DNA from 2 places in the Diaphorobacter sp. B2A2W2 genome. Region 2 is predicted to be linked to the other one. Evidence: predicted binding sites of a transcription regulator. Region 2 holds the regulator's gene; the other holds the start of a gene.
The links. Region 2 encodes FNR, which switches genes on or off when oxygen is low (the NO sensors DNR and NnrR bind a similar motif). Its sites were predicted from a motif close to TTGATNNNNATCAA; they were not measured.

Region 1: the regulator FNR is predicted to act here: its motif matches at 2,347-2,360, upstream of cobA (uroporphyrinogen-III C-methyltransferase).

Annotation. Positions count from the first base shown of each region.
Region 1 is NZ_JBWZOR010000001.1:132,936-140,623, forward strand. It holds gene AC1PPL_RS00595 (cytochrome D1 domain-containing protein) at 1-129, opposite strand, end outside; gene AC1PPL_RS00600 (c-type cytochrome) at 126-470, opposite strand; gene AC1PPL_RS00605 (nitrite reductase) at 490-2,214, opposite strand; gene cobA (uroporphyrinogen-III C-methyltransferase) at 2,425-3,249, shown strand; gene rng (ribonuclease G) at 3,326-4,813, shown strand; gene AC1PPL_RS00620 (pyridoxal phosphate-dependent aminotransferase) at 5,219-6,370, opposite strand; gene AC1PPL_RS00625 (CysB family HTH-type transcriptional regulator) at 6,511-7,452, opposite strand; gene AC1PPL_RS00630 (sirohydrochlorin chelatase) at 7,527-7,688, opposite strand, start outside.
Region 2 is NZ_JBWZOR010000008.1:81,228-88,915, reverse strand. It holds gene AC1PPL_RS13825 (sulfite exporter TauE/SafE family protein) at 1-324, opposite strand, end outside; gene hemN (oxygen-independent coproporphyrinogen III oxidase) at 328-1,710, opposite strand; gene fnr (fumarate/nitrate reduction transcriptional regulator Fnr) at 1,882-2,625, shown strand; gene AC1PPL_RS13810 (hypothetical protein) at 2,667-2,954, opposite strand; gene AC1PPL_RS13805 (FixH family protein) at 3,031-3,309, opposite strand; gene ccoG (cytochrome c oxidase accessory protein CcoG) at 3,371-4,813, opposite strand; gene ccoP (cytochrome-c oxidase, cbb3-type subunit III) at 4,898-5,812, opposite strand; gene AC1PPL_RS13790 (cbb3-type cytochrome oxidase subunit 3) at 5,842-5,979, opposite strand; gene ccoO (cytochrome-c oxidase, cbb3-type subunit II) at 5,994-6,626, opposite strand; gene ccoN (cytochrome-c oxidase, cbb3-type subunit I) at 6,646-7,688, opposite strand, start outside.

The DNA.
Region 1 (7,688 bases), on a different contig from region 2:
CAGATCGCCCGTGCCCTGCAGCGTGGCTGCAGGAGCGGCGGATGTGGAGGTGGTGGAAGAGGGAGCCGCACAGCCCGTGGCAATCAGGGGTGCACTGGCGGTAAGGGAGAGCAGGGCACGCCGTTTCATGGGGCGGACCTCCTGTTTTCTTCGGGGAACCCGTTGGCCAGCTGTTCGGCGATCCACAGGGCCTCGCTTCCCTGCAGCATGGCGCTCCAGGGCGGCATGGGTGTACCGGGGATGCCGTGGGTGATGACGGCAGCCAAATAGTGGGGTGGCTTGCCGGCCAGGGCCTCGCGGGTGAGCGCGGGACCCAGGCCGCCCGTCAGGCGCATGCCATGGCACGAACCGCAGTCCTGCCGCACCATGCGCACGAGCTGGGCGGCTCGGTCAGGGTCGGGCGTGCCCTGTGCGCCGGCCGCCGAAGCGGCCAATGCCAGGACCAGGGACAGGAACGCGGTGCGTGACATGGCTGGCCTTCGAAGTGCGTCAATAGACGTCGTGCTGGGTGTTGTACACGTTGAAGTGGCCGGTCGGCGTGATCAGGCGCGGATCCTTGATCACGGACTTCAGCTTGAGCGTCTTGTCGTCCACGACGACCAGCGCACTTTGCTTGTCCTTGGCCGACCACACGGCGAACCACACTTCGTCACCTGCCTTGTTGTACTCAGGCTGGGTCACGCGCTTGGCGCCACCGTCATCGGGCAGGCCTGCCCATTCGGCGATCGGCAGCGTGACGTAGCCCTTGTCCAGGTTGTTGATGTCGAACACCACCACGGCTTGCGAAACCTTGGGATCAGGATTCAGCGGTGCGTCGGACCACAGGTGCTTGGACTTGGGATGGGTCTTGATGAACAGCGCTCCGCCGCCCGGGCCCTTGAGCTTGGCCACTTCCTTGAAGGCGTATTGCTTGTTCTTCTGCGGGTCGGTGCCGATCAGCGAGATGGTCTCGTCGCCCAGGTGACCCGTGGCCCACACCGGACCGTACTTGGGGTGCGTGAAGTTGGCGCCGCGGCCGGGGTGGGGGATCTTGCCCACTTCGGTCAGACCGGCCAGCTTGCCGTCCTTGGCGTCGATCGCAGCAATCTTGTTGCTGTTGTTGGCAGCCACCATGAAGTAGCGCTTGGATGCATCCCAGCCACCGTCATGCAGGAAGGGGGCCGAGCCGATCTCGGTGGTCTTCAGCGCATTCAGGTTGGAGTAGTCCACCATCATCGTCTTGCCGGTTTCCTTCACGTTCACCAGGAACTCGGGCTTGTAGTGCGATGCCACGATGGAAGCCACGCGCGGCTCGGGGTGGTATTCCTGCGTGCCGACGACCATGCCGCGGGTGGACACGATCTTCAGGGGCTCCAGGGTGTTGCCGTCCATGATGGTGTACTGGGGAGGCCAGTATGCACCGGCGATCGCCAGCTTGTCCTCATAGCCCTTGAACTTGGAGGTGTCCACCGAGCGTGCTTCCAGGCCCACGCGGATTTCAGCCACGTTGTCGGGCTTTTCCATCCACAGGTCGATCATGTTGATCTTGGCATCGCGGCCGATCACGAACAGATAACGCCCCGAAGCCGACATGCGCGAGATGTGCACCGCGTAGCCGGTCTTGACGATGTTGATGATCTGCTTGGTGTCGCCGTCGATCAGCGCCACTTCGCCCGTGTCGCGCAGCGTGGTGGAGAAGATGTTGTCCAAGTTGTACTTGTTCATCTTCTTCTTGGGACGCTGGTCTGGCGGCACGATGACCTTCCAGGTGTTCTTGGCGTCGGCCAGGCTCCACTCGGGCGGTGTGGGAGGGTCCTGCTGGATGTAGCGGGCCATCAGGTCCACGGTCGCCTCGTCGAATTCGCCGGACGTCTGCCAGTTGGGCATGCCGGCAGGCGAGCCGTAGGCGATGAAGACCTTGAGGTAGTCCGTGCCCTTGGGCAGGGTCACGTCCGGTGTGAGCGGCTTGCCCGTGGCGCCCTTGCGCAGCACGCCGTGGCAGCCCGCGCAACGCTCGAAGTAAATCTGGCGTGCGCGGTCGAACTCGGCCTGCGTCATCTTGGGTGCCTTGGGGTTCGTGCTCTGGTACATGGGCACTTCCGCCAGCGGCGATCCGCCTGCCTGGTAGTTTTTCTCGGCCTCCGAGACTGGCTTGGCGTCCTGCGCCATAGCGGTGGCAGACACCAGGGTGGCGGCCGCTAATGCGACCAGCCTGGCGATCCTCTTTGCTGTCATTGTGGGTCCTCTGCGTCACGGATCAGCGCTTGGGTGGGCCCTGGCGGCTGCCACGGCCACTCTCGCGAGGTCGCTGTCCATCCCCTCTTCATGCGAGTGGGAGCATCGTCGCAGCGGGTGTTGCCGCTGTCCTTGAACTGGTTCAAGGACGCAAACGGTGCAGCCTTTGAACAATGGAGCCACCCCATGATCCGCAAAGGAGAGGCCCATATGAGCTTCATTGAAGATGCGCGCTGGTTCACCGTGGCACCCGCAGCAGGAGAGTCCGGACAGCCCCCGAAGCCTGGACACGTGACGCTGGTGGGCGCAGGCCCGGGCGACCCTGAGTTGCTCACGCTGCGCGCCGTCAAGGCCCTGCGCGGCGCGCGCCTGGTGCTCTACGACCACCTGGTCGGCAAGGAGGTGCTGCGCTACGTGGCTGAGGATGCCGACCTGATCTACGTGGGCAAGCAGTCCTCGCACCACACGCTGCCGCAGGAATCGATCATTGACCTCATGGTGCGCCTGGCGCGCAGCGGGCGCAGCCTGGTGCGTCTGAAAGGCGGCGATGGCTTCATCTTCGGCCGTGGCGGCGAAGAGGTGCAGGCACTGGCCGAGGCCGGTATCGCGTTCGACGTGGTGCCGGGCATCACCGCCGCGCAGGGCGCGGGCGCCTGCGCCGGCATCCCGCTCACGCACCGCGACCACTCCGCGACCCTGGTGTTTGCCACCGGCCACCTGCGCGGCGACAACGAAGTGGCGCTGGACTGGGAGGCGCTGGCGCGCCCGCGCCAGACCGTGGTGATCTACATGGGAATGGGCACGCTGCCGATCATCTGCCGCGAACTGGTGCGCCACGGCCTGCCGGACAGCACGCCCGCAGCGCTGGTGGAGCAAGCCTCGCTGCCCGGGCAGCGCTGCATCACCGGCACGCTGCAGGACCTGCCCGCGCTGGCGCAGCAGCACCGCGTGCGTCCGCCGGCGCTCATCATCGTGGGCGACGTGGTGGCGCTGCAGCCGCAACTCATGCAGGGCATGCTGGCGACGATGGTGTGACGGGCGCCGGCCGCCGGTAGGGCGGCGGGGAGCGCTGGTTCTGAGGCATCATGGGCGCCTCATCTGGCAAAAGCCCATGCAACAAGACATCCTCATCAACTGGTCGCCGCAGGAAACGCGCGTGGCCGTGGTCGAAAACGGCGCCGTGCAGGAACTGCACGTGGAGCGCACGCTGGAGCGGGGCCTGGTCGGCAACGTGTACCTGGGCAAGGTCTCGCGCGTGCTGCCGGGCATGCAATCGGCCTTCATCGACATCGGGCTGGAGCGTGCGGCCTTTCTGCACGTGGCGGACGTGTGGCACCGCCAGGAAGGCGGCGAGGCGCCGATGTTCGCGCGCAAGAACGAACCGCCCGTGCCCATCGAGAAGCAGGTCTTCGAGGGCCAGGCGCTCATGGTGCAGGTCATCAAGGACCCCATCGGCAGCAAGGGCGCACGCCTGTCCACGCAGATCAGCATCGCCGGGCGGTTGCTGGTCTTCCTGCCGCAGGACGACCACGTGGGCGTGTCGCAGAAGATTCCCCAGGCCGAGCGCGACGCCTTGCGCACGCGGTTGCAGAAGCTGGTGGATGACCAGGCATCGGGCAGCAGCGGCGGCTTCATTTTGCGCACCAATGGTGAGGACGCCAGCGACGAAGAGCTGGCCGAAGACATCGCCTACCTGCGCAAGACCTGGGCAGGCATCCGGCAGGCAGCGCTGACGCATCCGCCCACCTCGCTGCTGTACCAGGACCTGAGCCTGCTGCAGCGTGTGCTGCGCGACCTGGCGGGCGAGCAAACGCAGAGCATCCGCATCGATTCGCGCGAGCAGTTCGTGGCGCTGAAGGCGTTCGGCAATGAATTCATGCCTGCGGCCGCCGCCAAGCTGCAGCTGTACAAGGGCGAGCGCCCCATATTCGATCTGTATTCCATCGACGAGGAGATCGCCCTGGCGCTGGGCCGGCGCGTGCAGCTCAAGTCGGGCGGCTACCTCATCGTGGACCAGACCGAGGCGCTGACCACCATCGACGTGAATACCGGCGGCTACGTGGGCGCGCGCAACTTCGACGACACCATCTTCAAGACCAACCTGGAGGCCGCGGGCGCCATCGCGCGGCAGTTGCGCCTGCGCAACCTGGGCGGCATCGTCATTGCCGACTTCATCGACATGCTGCGCGAGGACCACCAGGCCGCGGTGTTGGCGGAGTTCCGCAAGCAGCTCGCGCGCGACCGGGTCAAGACCATGGTGGGCGGTTTTTCACAGCTGGGCCTGGTGGAGATGACGCGCAAGCGCACGCGCGAATCGCTGGCGCACATGCTGTGCGAGCCGTGCCCCACGTGCCAGGGCGCGGGCCAGGTGAAGACCGCGCGCAGTGTGTGTTACGACATCCTGCGCGAGGTGCTGCGCGAGGCACGACAGTTCAATCCACGCGAGTTCCGCGTGGTGGCATCCCCGCGCGTGGTGGAGCTGTTCCTGGACGAGGAGAGCCAGCACCTGGCGGGCCTGTCGGACTTCATTGGCAAGCCGATCTCCCTGCAGGCCGAAAGCGCCATGGGCCAGGCGCAGTACGACATCGTGCTGTTGTGAGTTGAGGTCAAATTGGTTTTTGGCGCTTGTGGGGCGGGCGCTAGCAGCTATCAAAAACATACCAAAGTCGTGAGCCAAGGTGCGCCGCGTCTGTCGCCCGTGCCGGTCGACGGCGGAAAGGTCGAGGTGAATACGATCCCCTCTCGTGCTCCCCAGGTGTTCCGGCGTTGGCGGGCGGGCAATGGTGGCGTCCGCCGTACTGCCCCACGGCTTGCTCGGCTGCGCGGCGCAGTGGCGCGACTTTCCGCGGCACCTGTGTGCCACACGGGGTGTCACAGGTGCTGGCCCGCGCCATGCGCTACGTCGCTCGCCGTCGATTGCGTGCGCCAGGAGGCAACGCTCCTGGGTGCTATTGAATGATGAGCTGCTAGCGCTTGCTGGATAAGCGCGGCGGCCTGTTTGGGCTTAAAGCGTGCGCAGGCGTTCGATGGCCGCACGCAGCGTTTCGTCCTTCTTGGCGAAGCAAAAACGCACGACGCGCTGGTCGAAGCCGTCGCCATAGAAGGCCGACAGGGGAATGGCGGCCACGCCGATCTCGCGCGTGAGCCACTGGCAGAAGTCCGCTTCGTTCAGGTCGCTCACGGCCGAGATGTCCACGCACTGGAAGTAGCTGCCGGTGCTGGGCAGCAGCTTGAGTCGCGAGCCCTCCAGACCCTGGCGGAACAGGTCGCGCTTGGCCTGGTAGAAGGCCGGCAGCTGCAGGTAGGGCGCGGGGTTCTGCAGATAGTCCGCGAGGCCGTACTGCATGGGTGTGTTTACGGTGAACACATTGAACTGGTGCACCTTGCGGAACTCCGCCGTCATGGCGGCGGGGGCAGCCACCGTGCCCACCTTCCAACCCGTGACGTGGAAGGTTTTGCCGAAGCTGGAGACGATGAAAGCGCGTTCCGCGAGGCCCGCGAAGCGCGCGGCGCTCTGGTGCTCGGCGCCGTCGAAGACCATGTGCTCGTACACCTCGTCGCTGATCAGGAGCACGTCCGTGGGGGCCAGCAGTTCCTCCAGCGTGCGCATGTCGTCGGCCGTCCACACGGTGGCGCTGGGGTTGTGCGGCGTGTTGATGATCAAGAGGCGCGTGCGCGGCGTGATGGCCGCCGCGATCTTGGCAAAGTCAGGGCGGAAGCTGCCCGGCGTGAGCGGCACCCGGACCACGACGCCGCCGGCCAGTGCGATGTTGGGCACGTAACTGTCGTAGCAGGGCTCCAGCACGATCACCTCGTCGCCCGGCTGCACGCAGGCGAGGATGACGGTGAGAATGGCTTGGGTCGCCCCGGCTGTGATGGTGATTTCGGCGTTGGGGCAATACTGGCGAGTGTGGAGTGCTTCAATTTTTGAAGCAACGGCCTGTCGCAGCGCGGGCACGCCGGCCATGGGAGGGTACTGGTTGTGGCCGGCCTGCATGGCGCGCGTGACGGCGTCGATCAGCTGCGGGTCGCAGTGGAAGTCAGGAAAGCCCTGGCCGAGGTTCACGGCCTGGTGTTCGGCCGCCAGCGCGGACATCACGGTGAAGATGGTGGTGCCCACGTTGGGCAGGCGGCTGGGAAAGTGGGGCGTGGTCATTGGGTGTCACTCATTCAAAACTGGCGCAACGCGTGGCGTTCCGACGGCCGCATGCTTTGCGAACACGGGTCTTGGGGCGGGCTTGCCCAGGCCGCTGGCGTCGTCCCCATGCGGGAAGCCTTAAAGCGGCTCAGGGCGCATCACAGCTCATAGTCGTTGACGTGCCCGGTCATGGCGCGGGCGATCAGGTCGCGGCTCAGGCGGTCGCTCAGCAGCTCGGCGAACTTGTAGACGAAGTTGCGCAGGTAAGCACCGCGCTTGAAAGCCACGCGCGCCACGCTCTGACCGAACAGATGGCCGACGGGGCGCACGACGAGGTCGCCCAGTGGGTCGTCGCGCATGGCCATCTCCGCCACGATGCCGATGCCCAGCCCCAGGCGCACGTAGGTCTTGATCACGTCGGAGTCGATGGCCTCCAGCACGATGCGCGGCTGCAGCTTGCGGGTGGCGAAGGCCTGGTCGATCTTGCCGCGCCCGGTGAATGAGGGGTGGTAGGTGATGAGCGACTCGTGCGCGATGTCCTCCAGCCCCACGCGCTCCTTTTGCGCCAGCGGATGGCTGGGTGGCAGCACCAGGACGTGCTGCCACTCGTAGCAGGGCAGGGTGACGAGGTCGGGATACTCCGCCAGCGACTCCGTGGCCATGCCGATCTCGGCCACTTCGTCGATCACCATGCGCGCCACCTCGTGCGGCGTGGCCTGGTGCAGGCTGATGTTGACCTTGGGATACGCCTCGCGCAGCTTGGCCACCGGTACGGGCAGCACATAACGCGCCTGGGTGTGGGTGGTGGCAATGGCGAGGGTGCCGCTGTCCTGGGCGCTGTACTGCTCGCCGATGCGTTTGAGGTTGCCCACCTCGCGCATGATGAGTTCGATGCTCTTGAGCACGTGCTGACCGGGCTCGGTCACGCGCTTGAGCCGCTTGCCGTGGCGCGCGAAGATGTCCACGCCCAACTCGTCCTCCAGCTCGATGATCGCCTTGGATACCCCCGGCTGCGAGGTGTGCAGTGCCTTGGCGGCCTCGGTGAGGTTGAGGTTGCGGCGCGCCGCCTCTTGAACGAAGCGAAACTGGTGCAGATTCATATTGAAATGCGGCTAAGAAGTCGCATCATTATGCTGCATCAATCTAACGATGGACGCGAAAGGCGCAGATATCGTTACGGCACCAATGCTTCGGCGGCAATGCGCGCCATCAGTGCCGTCATGCGTTCGTCCTCGCCGATGGGAGGGCTGAGGTGCAGGCGCATCTGTGGAAACGCCTGGGACAACTCCTCGACCATGCGGGGGAGATCTTCGCGCGCATGCCGCCCGGTGCCGAG
Region 2 (7,688 bases):
CATCCCGCCCCACGCGAGGATGAGCACATGCATCAGCGTCCAAAGGGGGCGCAATGCCGAGGTGCTTTGCCCCAGCCATGCGAGTTGCTCCATGGCCAGCGCAACCACCGCCCCTGCGGCGCCGTAACCGATCAGGCGCCCCACGTGAAACTGCGCTACCCGTTGGAGGATTCCGCGGCGGGACGCCCATTGAATGGTGTGGGTGGCGTCCGGCGTGCCACCCAGCCCCGTAAGCGCCGCGCAGGGAACAGAACACATCGCCAAACAGTGAGCCCCTCCCATCAGCCCCATCAGGAAGGCCGTCGTGGCCAGCGCCCACAGCATGGGTCAAATAATCCGGGAAAAGCGAGCGCGGTTACGGTCAGCCTGCAGATACTTGTCGAACACCATGGCCACGCCGCGCACGAAATACCATCCCATGGGCGTGACTTCAACGCCCTCATCACTGATTTTCACCAAGCCCTGAGCCGCCATTTCTTGCAGTTGCTGTAATTCCGCATCGAAATAACTGCGGAAATCAATCAGCCAAGACTGTTCCAACGGCTCAAACAGCAATTCACCTTGGCACATCAACGCCATGATGACTGCGCGGCGCACCAAGTCGTCCTTGGTCAACGCCAGCCCGCGCACCACAGGCAAATGCCCCTGGTTAATGCAGTCGTAATACTCGTCCAGCGTTTTCACATTTTGGCTGTAAGTAGCGCCCACGCGCCCGATGGCAGAAACGCCCAGACCAATCAGGTCGCAATCGGGCTGCGTGCTATAGCCTTGGAAATTGCGGTGCAGCCTGCCTTGCCGCTTGGCCACCGCCAGCGCATCGTCAGGCAGCGCAAAATGGTCCATGCCCACGTAGACGTAGCCGGCTTCCTGGAACACATCAAGTGACCGGGCCAGCATGGACACCTTGGCCGAAGCCATGGGCAACTCGGCCGTGATGATGCGTCGCTGCGACTTGAAGCGTTCTGGCAAGTGAGCGTACGCATACAGCGCGATCCGGTCTGGCCGCAGCTCGGCTACCTGCTCCAAGGTGCGATCAAACGACTCCGGTGTCTGTCGCGGCAGCCCGTAGATCAAATCCACGTTCACCGATTCAAACCCGAGCTTCCGAGCCGCATCGACCAACGCGAACACCTTTTCGGCAGGCTGAATGCGGTGCACGGCCTTTTGTACTTCAGGGTCGAAATCCTGCACGCCAAAGCTCAGGCGATTGAAACCCAGCTCCGCCAACAATCCCAGCCGCGCTTCATCCACGGTCCGGGGGTCCACTTCTATGGAGTACTCCCCCCCCGGAACGAGGACGAAACTGCGCCTCAGCATGCCCATCAGTTCGCGCAAACCGTCATCCGTCAGAAAAGTAGGCGTGCCTCCGCCGAAATGCAGCTGGCTCACATGCTGACCCACACCGCAGTGCGCCGTATGCAGGTCGATCTCACGGCTGAGGTAACGCAAGTAGACCTCTGCCCGCTCTGGATGCCGGGTAATGATCTTGTTACACGCGCAGTAATAGCACAGCGATTCACAAAACGGGATGTGGACATAAAGCGACAAAGGCATCGCCTTGGCTACCGAACCCACGCGACGCTGCTGCAGCGCAAGGATGTATTCCCGCTCGCCAAAAGCCTCGACAAAACGATCAGCAGTCGGATAAGAGGTGTAGCGCGGCCCTGGGACGTCAAAGCGACGCAGGAGCTCTGTTGTAACAACGGTCATGACGGGATTCCTTGCACTTTCATATCACTGTGCCGTAGAGTCCCCCATGAGTCCTTGACGTTGATCAAGCGCCCATAAGGTCCTTGTGGCGACAATTTGACTTCGGCTCAAAGTCGTCCAACGGCCTACGGCATTCCATGTCTCCCAGCCGTTCAGAGGTAAGCTCAAGCCATGAACAGGGTTCCCATGCATACGAATCTCCAGACCATCAAAGTTGCCTGCTCAAACTGCAATCTGCGTGAGCTGTGCATGCCCGTGGGTCTGGACGACCAGCAACTCAAGCGCATCGATGACATTGTTGCTGTACGACGCAAGATCAAGCGTGGCGGCACGCTTTTCCGGAACGGTGAACCCTTCACATCCCTTTTTGCCATCCGCACCGGATTCTTCAAGACCTGTGTCGCCACCGAAGACGGTCGCGATCAAGTGACGGGTTTTCAAATGGCGGGCGAGATCATCGGCCTGGATGGCATCGTGAGCGACCGCCACACTTGCGATGCGGTGGCGCTTGAAGACGCCGAAGTATGCGTCATGCCCTTCGACCGTATTGAAGAGTTGTCGCGCGAAGTAACGGCACTACAGCACCATGTGCACAAGATCATGAGCCGCGAGATTGTTCGTGAGCATGGGGTCATGCTGTTGCTGGGGAGTATGCGTGCCGAGGAACGCCTTGCCGCATTCCTGTTGAATCTCGTACAACGCTTGCATGCCCGGGGTTTCTCACAATCCGAATTGGTGCTGCGCATGACACGCGAAGAGATCGGCAGCTACCTGGGATTGAAACTGGAAACCGTCAGCCGCACGTTTTCCAAGTTCGTGGAAGAAGGTATTGTGGAAGTAAAACAGCGCCATGTGCGCATCGTCGATACCGATGCGCTGAAGCGCATTGTCAACAGCCAGCAAGCCTGCCATTAAGCCTCGGTTTTTTGTTCATTCATAACTGATCGGCGGAAAGATCAGGAAACGTATTTGGCGCAATCAGCCGGCCGCGCCCCTTTGGGCACGGGGCAGCGATTCAACTCAAAGGGCGAGAGTGACAACAGCGTCGTCAATGCGCTGGAAGCCATGAGTACGAACCAGAACGTGAAGAAGGCGATGGTATACACACCTTCGCGCGAGAGATGCAGGGGTTGATCAAACCACTGCAGCGCTTCTGGATCCACGAAGGCGAACACTACCATTTCCATGACGCCCGCCATCAAAAAGGCCGGCCACGCGATCCACATCAATCGTTGCATCCACATTCGCCCATCTCCTAGCAAGTGTAGTTGACAGCCTAGCATCTGTTCTCCGGCATGCAAAGAGGACTCGCCCTGCCGGTCAGCGCGGTTGATCCTCCAGCGGAGTAGCTGCATGGTTGCGCCCCTTCATGGCAGGCGTCATGTCGCCCCCAGACTCCTTCAGGGTCTCGTTGATGTTCAAGCCCCGTTGGTAATAGTCTTCCGCGATGACGGGGTCGGGTTTGCTCACGGCCAGCCAGAGGGTCACGAAGCCCGCAATGATGACAATCACCGGCCCCGCGATGACAAGCCAGACATGGCCAAACGTCCACCAAGGCTTTCCGTCGTCGTCCAGTTTCATGGGGGAATTACTCAACATTTATATTAACTCCTCGCTCATTTATGAGCACAGCTTGTTCATTTGTATTCCACGACCGCCTTCAGCGGGGTACGAGGAATACGGATTTCTCTGCCACTTGGGCTTTATCACCCTGCGCTTGAATATCGAAATACACCGTATGCGATCCAGGAGATGCTGAGCCATACGGAATTTGAAGACGGACAACCACCCATCGGGATTCCGCCGGTCCAATGTCAATTGCGGTCTCGGACGCCACTTCCAACCCTTCCATGCCGTGGGCGCTGATGGTGTAGCGCTGCGCCCCCTCCGTAGCGTTCATGATCTGCAGCCGGTAGATATTTTCCAGCTTGCCTCCCGACACGATGCGCGAGAGCGCAGCGCGATCGCGCACGATGTCCACCTTCAACGGGGTGCGTACCACCAAGCTGGCCAGCATGCCGATGCACAACACCACCAGCACCGCTGAATAGAACAACACACGGGGTCGCAGCACGCGTTTGAGCATTTGCGACTGGGTCCAGTGGTTCTTGACGCCGTTCTGCGTTGAGAAGCGAATCAGCCCGCGCGGATACTTCATCTTATCCATCACGGTATTGCAAGCGTCCACGCAGAGACCGCAACCAATGCATTCGTATTGCAGTCCGTTGCGAATATCGATACCCGTTGGGCAGACTTGGACACATAGCGTGCAATCGATGCAGTCACCCAGTCCCGCAGCTTTGTGGTCTACCGTCTTGTTACGGGGCCCGCGAGGCTCGCCGCGCTCGGGATCGTAAGAGACGACCAGCGTGTCCCTGTCGAACATTGCGCTTTGGAAACGCGCATAAGGGCACATGTATTTGCACACCTGCTCGCGCAGGAACCCTGCGTTGCCGTACGTGGCCAACCCATAGAAGATCACCCAGAATATCTGCCACCCTCCTTGCAGGGCCAGCAACTCTCCCCCCAGCTCGCGAATCGGAACGAAATAGCCCACGAAGGTGAAGCCGGTCCAGAATGCGACCGCAATCCAAATGGCTTGCTTGACAGATTTTTTCCAGATCTTCTCAAATGTCCACGGACCATTGTCCAGGCGCATACGGGCACTGCGGTCGCCTTCGACTTTGTGCTCGATCCACATGAACATTTCCGTGTATACGGTCTGGGGACAGGAGAAGCCGCACCACAGGCGTCCCGCCACTGCAGTAAACAGAAAAAGCGACAGCGCGGAAATAATCAGCAAACCCGTCAGATAAATGAAGTCCTGCGGGTAAAGCACCAAACCAAAAATATAGAAACGGCGTGCTCCGAGGTCAAAGAGCACCATCTGGCGCTGACCCCACTCCAGCCATGGCAGGCCATAGAAAACCAGCTGTGTCAGAAACACCATCGCCCAACGCCAACGAGCGAACACTCCACTTATCGAGCGTGGATAGATTTTCTTTTGCGCCTCATAGAGCGAAATGACCTCGGTCTGCGAACTTTCGGCCCCCACTGGCGTGATAGGAATCACCTTACGGGGCTGACCTTCGGCTGGCTTCATGGTGGAATCTCAAAAAGGAAGTGCAACTTCCAAAACGCAAAACGGCCGGCGCCCCTCGACGGGGAGCCGGCCGCACAGGGAGCATCAGCGCGGGGCGCCGGCCTTATTGGACAAACCCCATACGTATGCCGTCAACACCTTGATCTGTGCATCGGTCAACTTGCCCGTTTGGGCAGGCATCTCGTTGGTCTTGCCATTGTTGATCATAGCGGTGATGGCAGCTTCGCCCCAGCCATGCAGCCAGATGTCATCCGTCAGATTAGGGGCACCCAGGGCCACATTGCCCTTGCCGTCCATCCCGTGGCATGCAGCGCACGCAGTGAACTTCGACTTGCCCAGAGACGCCTTCAGGGAGTCATGCGGGCTTCCCGAAAGGCTCAGGACATAGTGGGCGAGGTTGCGCACATCTTCCGGCGAGCCCACGGCGGCCGCCATGGGAGGCATGACGCCAATGCGCCCATCGTGGATGGTCTTCTGGATCTGATCAGGCGCACCGCCGTGCAGCCAGTCACCGTCGGCCAGGTTGGGGAAGCCCTTGCTGCCGCGGGCATCGGAACCATGACACTGCGCGCAGTTGTTCATGAACAGACGCTCACCAATTGCCATGGCCGCTGTGTCGGCCGCCATCTCTTGGGGCTGCATGGCCTCGAACCGCGCATACAGGGGCTGCAACTCTGCGTTAGCCTTGTCCACTTCGGCTTGGTACTCGCCCAGCTGCGTCCAGCCCAACTTACCCTTAAAGGTCCCCAATCCGGGATAGGCAGCCAGATAGCCAGCACCGAATACCAGCGTGATGATGAACAGCCACATCCACCAACGGGGCATGGGGTTGTTCATTTCCGTCAGGTCTTCGTCCCAGACGTGACCGGTGGTGTTGTCGGCCGTAGCCTCGACCTTCTTGCGGGACGTGATCCACAGCAGCAAGCCGCAGGCCACGATACCGATGATGGTGATTCCGGCCACGTAGAAGGACCAGAAGTTACTCGTGAAATCGCTCATGGGTTATCTCTTTTCTTGTGGAGACTTCTTCAGTCCTCGGCGAAGGGCAACTGTGCTGCCTCCTCGAACCGGGCCCGGTTGCGGCGCATGAAGGCCCAGAACCAGATGCCCACGAAACACGCCAGCGACGCCAGCGTGGCCACGATACGCATGGTGGTGATGTCCATGACCAGTTCCTCGATTACTTGAGCGCACGGCCCAAAACCTGGAGATAGGCCACCACGGCATCCATCTCTGTCTTGCCCTTGACCTGCTCGGCGGCGCTGGCGATCTCCTCATCCGTATACGGGACGCCGACCGTGCGCAATGCCTTCATGCGAGGAGCGACGACGGAAGGATCGATCTGGTTCTTTTCCAGCCAGGGATAGGCGGGCATATTGGATTCGGGCACCACGTCGCGCGGATTGTTCAGGTGAATGCGATGCCATTCATCGCTGTACTTTCCACCCACGCGATGCAGGTCGGGCCCAGTGCGCTTGCTACCCCATTGGAAGGGATGGTCGTAGACGAACTCGCCAGCCACCGAGTAGTGGCCATAACGCAGGGTTTCCGCACGGAACGGACGGATCATCTGCGAGTGGCAGTTGTAGCAACCCTCGCGCAGGTAGATATCGCGTCCGATCAATTGCACTGCCGTGTAAGGCTTCACGCCTTGAACGGCCTCAGTCGTCGATTTTTGAAAGAACAGAGGAACGATTTCCACCAGGCCGCCGACGGCCACAACCAGCAAGATCAGCACGATCATCAGGAAGTTACTGGTTTCGACCTTCTCGTGCGTGAAGCCGGTGGATGCTTTGTTATGCGTATTGGACATGTAGTTGACCCTCCGAACTTCAGGCGTGAGCGGGTTTCACGGCGGGAATGGCCACCTTGACGGAGCGTCCGGAGATCGCCGTCACCCAGACATTCCATGCCATCACCAACATACCGCCGAGGTACAGCAGACCGCCAAAGAAGCGGATCGCGTAGAACGGATAGGTCGCCTTGACGCCTTCCACGAAGGTATAGGTCAGCGTGCCGTCGGGGTTCACGGCGCGCCACATCAGACCTTGCATCACGCCAGCAATCCACATGGCGGCGATGTACAGCACGATGCCGATGGTGGCCATCCAGAAGTGCAGTTCAATTGCCTTGATGGAGTGCATCTTCTCCTTGCCAAACAGGCGAGGCACCAGGTAATACAGCGAACCCATGGTGATCAGACCCACCCAGCCCAAAGCGCCTGCATGCACGTGGCCCACAGTCCAGTCGGTGTAGTGCGAGAGCGCGTTGACGGTCTTGATGGACATCATCGGGCCTTCGAACGTGGACATGCCGTAGAACGACAGCGACACGATCAGAAAGCGCAGGATGGGGTCGTCACGCAGCTTGTGCCAGGCACCGGACAGCGTCATGATCCCGTTGATCATGCCGCCCCAGCTGGGCGCCAGCAAGATCAGCGAGAACACCATGCCCACAGATTGCGTCCAGTCAGGCAGCGCGGTGTAGTGCAGGTGGTGCGGACCCGCCCACATGTACGTGAAGATCAGCGCCCAGAAGTGGACGATGGAGAGGCGATAGCTGTACACCGGACGGCCAGCCTGCTTCGGGATGAAGTAATACATCATGCCCAGGAAGCCGGTCGTGAGGTAGAAGCCCACGGCGTTGTGGCCGTACCACCACTGCACCATGGCGTCCTGCACGCCTGCGTAGGCGGAGTAGCTCTTCATGAAGCCCGCCGGAATGGCCGCACTGTTGACGATGTGCAGCAGCGCCACGGCGATGATGAACGCACCGAAGAACCAATTGGCCACGTAAATGTGCTTCACCTTGCGCTGGCCGATGGTTCCGAAGAACACCACCGCATAAGAGACCCACACGGCAGCGATCAGGATGT